DNA from 2 places in the Proteiniphilum sp. UBA5463 genome. Region 2 is predicted to be linked to the other one. Evidence: riboswitches for the same ligand, from Rfam matches in the RefSeq annotation. Region 2 holds a riboswitch; the other holds the start of a gene.
What was found. Region 2 has a riboswitch for cobalamin ahead of nrdD (anaerobic ribonucleoside-triphosphate reductase). Riboswitches for the same ligand answer to the same signal wherever they lie in the genome.
Positions count from the first base shown of each region.

Region 1: it holds a riboswitch for cobalamin, as region 2 does, so the genes downstream of both, B3B27_RS11750 (TonB-dependent receptor) here and nrdD (anaerobic ribonucleoside-triphosphate reductase) in region 2, are expected to answer to the same signal.

Region 1 covers NZ_DIQL01000063.1:12,686-14,885, forward strand. Annotated here, with positions in the region: gene B3B27_RS11750 (TonB-dependent receptor) at 1-964, opposite strand, end outside; cobalamin riboswitch at 1,111-1,321, opposite strand; gene B3B27_RS11755 (hypothetical protein) at 1,614-2,084, opposite strand.
Region 2 covers NZ_DIQL01000028.1:26,594-28,793, forward strand. Annotated here, with positions in the region: gene nrdD (anaerobic ribonucleoside-triphosphate reductase) at 1-1,124, opposite strand, end outside; cobalamin riboswitch at 1,314-1,527, opposite strand; gene B3B27_RS05085 (hypothetical protein) at 1,751-2,200, opposite strand, start outside.

The DNA.
Region 1 (2,200 bases), on a different contig from region 2:
ACTCGTTGTCAATATAACGCGTATAGTCGTTGGCATATTTCGCGTTTAATTTTAGACTGTATATGTTGTTGAACTTTTTCCTGAATTTGCTTTGAATGAAAAAGTTTTCATCGTGCAAGCGTTGCCCGTGTTCAAAAACATTCTTCACGATAGGACCGGGCAACCCTCTGTGCGATTTGTAAAAATAGCCGTGCAGATCCCATTCGCCATCGTTCAATGCTTTGTAAAGGGAGCTCTCTAATCGGCAGGCTTTGATGTCACCGTTTTTTCGGATGGCTACGGTATCGTATGCCACTGTCTTGTCTTCAAACACTCTTTTGTAACGAAAAGGATACTTCCCGTGTGAATAAATCCATTCGGCATTAAAGTTAAAGGCATAATCGGCAGGCAGTTTTTGTTCTATCAAGAGCGAGGGGTTGACAAGTCCGAACGACCCTGTTTTGAACGTGAAACGCGCATGGGTTCTCTTTCCCCTATCGAATGTGGGGCGTTTGGTCTGTAAATAGATCGTTCCCGCCGACCCGAAGTCTTTGGCAGGTTGAAAAATATCGCTCTTTTGTCCATTATACAAAGTGACTTGTTCTATATTATCCAATGAGAATTTACCCAAGTCTATTTGTCCGTTTTGTGCGTTCCCCAACTGAATCCCATCATAGAAAACGCCCATGTGGTTCGTACCCATACTGCGGATATTCACGGTTTTTAATCCCCCCAATCCTCCATAGTCTTTGATCTGCACGCCGGAAAAGTAGCGGATGGCATCGGCCACGGAAAAACTGCTTAGCTTTTTCAACTCCTTGCCCGATAGTTTTTGGCCGGGTATCACCTCTTTGGGAGCATCAGCCGTAACCACCACTTCGGGTAAGTGATGCAAACTGTCGAGTTTATTTTGAGCGAACGTTTTCCCTGCCGCAACCTGAAAACAGATTGCAGCAAAAAGAGTGGTTTTATTACATATATTCATCTTACCGAAAATTTAGCTTTCGGAAAGTGAGGTTTGGAAGTAGAGTTAACACACAATTGAAGTGTTCTTGTAAACAGAGTGACCCAAATAAAGAAAAACGGCTGTAACGCATGTTTGTTCTTCAAGCTCCAATCCCCGAAAGCTATTAAACGTCAATGAATTTGGCAGGTCTTCTGACTTACTCCCGTGTCTGAACGCCTTCCCATCCCCAGGGGGACAGTGGCAATTGAGGTATTTGTTCGGCACGTAAGCGGAGCTTACAGCAGCGGGTCTGTTCAGGATTTTCACCTGATTCCCTTTTCATTGTTCACTTCGAAGCCGTGTGAAGTGAGCAATACCAAAATTCTATGCAAAGTTAAAATTATATTTTTACATACGAAAAGGTTTAAGGTAAGATTTCCAGAAAATATATGGCACCTTTTTGACAGTCTTTTTGATTATCATTAAAATATTTTATCAGGTATTTAATGATAACAGTCCGGTAAAATAGTGCCGAGAAGCCATGTAATCCATTAATTAGCAGCTAAATAGATCTATCCAAAACTCAGTAGTACTTTTTACTATTGCCGCCTGCCTGGCTAAGGCACGTATAACATGCAATAGTTCAAGGCAGAGGAAGAGGAAGAGGAAGAGGAAGATCCATAATACCTTAAAATCCCTCTATCACTCCCGTATAAAAACCCTTAAGACACCTGTTATCATTAAGAGCCAGAGAATATTTAAGGTTACAGGTGCCAGCCCCGTCAAGAATGCGGATCTTAACATTTCCACTCTGGAAACCGTTTCTGCTTGAACGATTACCTGTATATAGGATATTGTCTGCTTTTCCCTTCACACTCCACTCACCTTTAGATAAAGGTATAGTGAAAAGGGTGTCTTTCATTGTTTCGGGAAAGGACAGTTCTATAAAAAAATTACTTTCGGACGAGTCGCCATTTGAATACAAATAAAATATAAACGAACCGTCGGATCTGATTGATTTTGAATTTCTGATAGGAATTTTCTGATCACCCAGAGTGAAATAATTATTGTTGCTTATTCCCATCTCTTCACCCAATTGGTCGCATGCTGTTACAAGCACTAAAAGGGCAGTCAATAATGTGCAAACAATTTTTTTCATAATTTAATTGCTTTTTTGTTTGTATGATAATTGTTTTTCAGTTTGCTACGTAATATTTTGAACATTTAATATAAATCAAACTCACGGAAGTAGTTTATTACAGAAAAATGCAATAA
Region 2 (2,200 bases):
GCGGTAAAATCGGCATATTCTGTATCAATCACATCCTCTTCCCGCGAGAGCAATGCCATCGTTTCCACCGGAAAAGTAAGTACGGTTTTGGTGCGTTCCTTGTTAAACCATTTCATAAAGCGTTTCTGCAACCAACTGAGCGATTCCCATACGGGGCGTGAGCCATCGGGGAACCGGAACTCGCCGAACAGGCTTTCGAAGTAGTACCTGTCGTAATAGGAAATGTTCCAGAAGACAGCCTGGAAATTGCGTGCTCCTGTGGGCTGGTTGATGGAGTAGACTATCTGTTCGAAACAGTCGGTAATTACCTTGTCGAGTGTACGCCTTCGTCTTGACAGATCTACTACCTCTGTGGTATGTAAAAAATAGTTGTCGCCATACTCTTTCCGGATAAAATAATCAAGGTACATCAGAAACTCAGGAGTGGCGCAGGCACCACTAAGCATGCTCGATACAATGAATACCATATTGATGAATCCGCCGCAGAACGATTTCAGGTTGGTGGGTGGGGTGGAGTTGCCCCCGACAGACAGGGTGCCGTTCAGCAGCCAGGGATACATGGTAATGCTGGCGCAGTAGTTGGCCAGGCTGGTTTCGTCGTTTTTATAAATGAAATGTTCTTTCAGCATGCCGATGTATTTGTCGGCAAGCTCCTTCCCGTACATCTCCTTCATCCTGTCTGTTATCATCTTCCTATTCAGGTCAATGAAGTTCTTTTTGGGTAGCTCGCCGATGAGTGTGGCAATGTTTTTCTTCTCTACATTGGCATTGGAATCGAACTTGCTTCCCGTGGCAGCATTCTGAGCGTTGCAATAGCTCATCAGGAAGTTCATCTTGCTCTGGATCTCACGTGTTTCGGTATGTTTCTGCCGGTAGAGCATGTATGATTTTGCAACAGCAAAGTATCTTTCCCGCATCAATGCTGTCTCCACCTGGTTCTGGATCTCTTCCACAGTCATTCCGTCAGAAATATGAAGGTGGGCAAGGAGAGTAGTGAAGTCCTCTTCTGTAGCAAACGAACCTACCGACAAAAATGCTTTCGCAATGGCATTTTCAATTTTTTTGAGGGAAAATAGCACCCGTTTCCCGTCGCGTTTCACAATCTGAATTTCATTGTTACCCATTTTTTTAGACCGTTAAATAGTTAGATAAATAGATTGTAAGACTTTTTGATTATTGAATTTTAAAATGTTGGGAGTGGGGCAGTCCTTCAGTCTATTAGTCTGAAAACCTCATGTCCAATAGTCTAAAACAATATGGATATTATGTGTATATCAATATTTCGACTGTCTTTTTACCCGAAAGAGATCAAAAAGTGTATAACGCACCTGGCAGGTCTTCTGACTTACTCCCGTGTCTGAACGCCTTCCCGTTCCTGCTTATCGGAACAGTGGCTATGAAGATGTTTGTTCAGCACATAAAAGGAGCTTACAGCAGCGGGAACTGTTGCTGATTTTCACAGCATTCCCTTTTCATTTTATTTATAAAAGACGACTATAAATAAAAACCAGATGTTGTCACAAAGGTAGATTTACTTTTTTGAAAAAACAATAATGTTTTCCTAAAAAGTTATCAACAGTTATGATTTGAAATCCTATACATTTGATTATTAATTTATTATATATTTTAGCAGGAAATTTGCATTGATTAATAAGATTAAAAGTTGTTCGTTTTGGTGAATAATAAAAATTCAGTGGAGGATAAATAAGCCAAAGATAATTGCCTGCACGGGTTACTTTTTTAAAACGGATTACAGAAACATCAAGATCAATATCAATATCTGCGCCGAGATCACCCAGAGGAACATGGTCAGCGGGTAAACGGTAGAATAAGCCACTGCCGGGGGATCGTTTCCCGCTATGGAGTTGGAGTAAGCCAATGCCGGAGGATCGGTCATGCTTCCCGACAACAATCCCGTCAAGGTAAAATAATCCAAGTGGAGCATTTTTCTGGCCACGCATTCTGTGAGCAGTAGCGGAACCGTCGTGACGACGATCCGGTGTGAGATCAGCACCTTGTCCAATTCTTTCCAGTCCAGCTCCGTTGTTTCTCCCAGAAACGCCGTGACGGCTTCGGCCGCTGCTCCGGCGGTGATCAGTACAAATGTCACACCTAGGGAGATACCGAAGATCCTGATCTTTCCTAATGCCACTCCCGCAGATATCGTCAACGCGTATAGCAGGACGGTATGGGCAATACC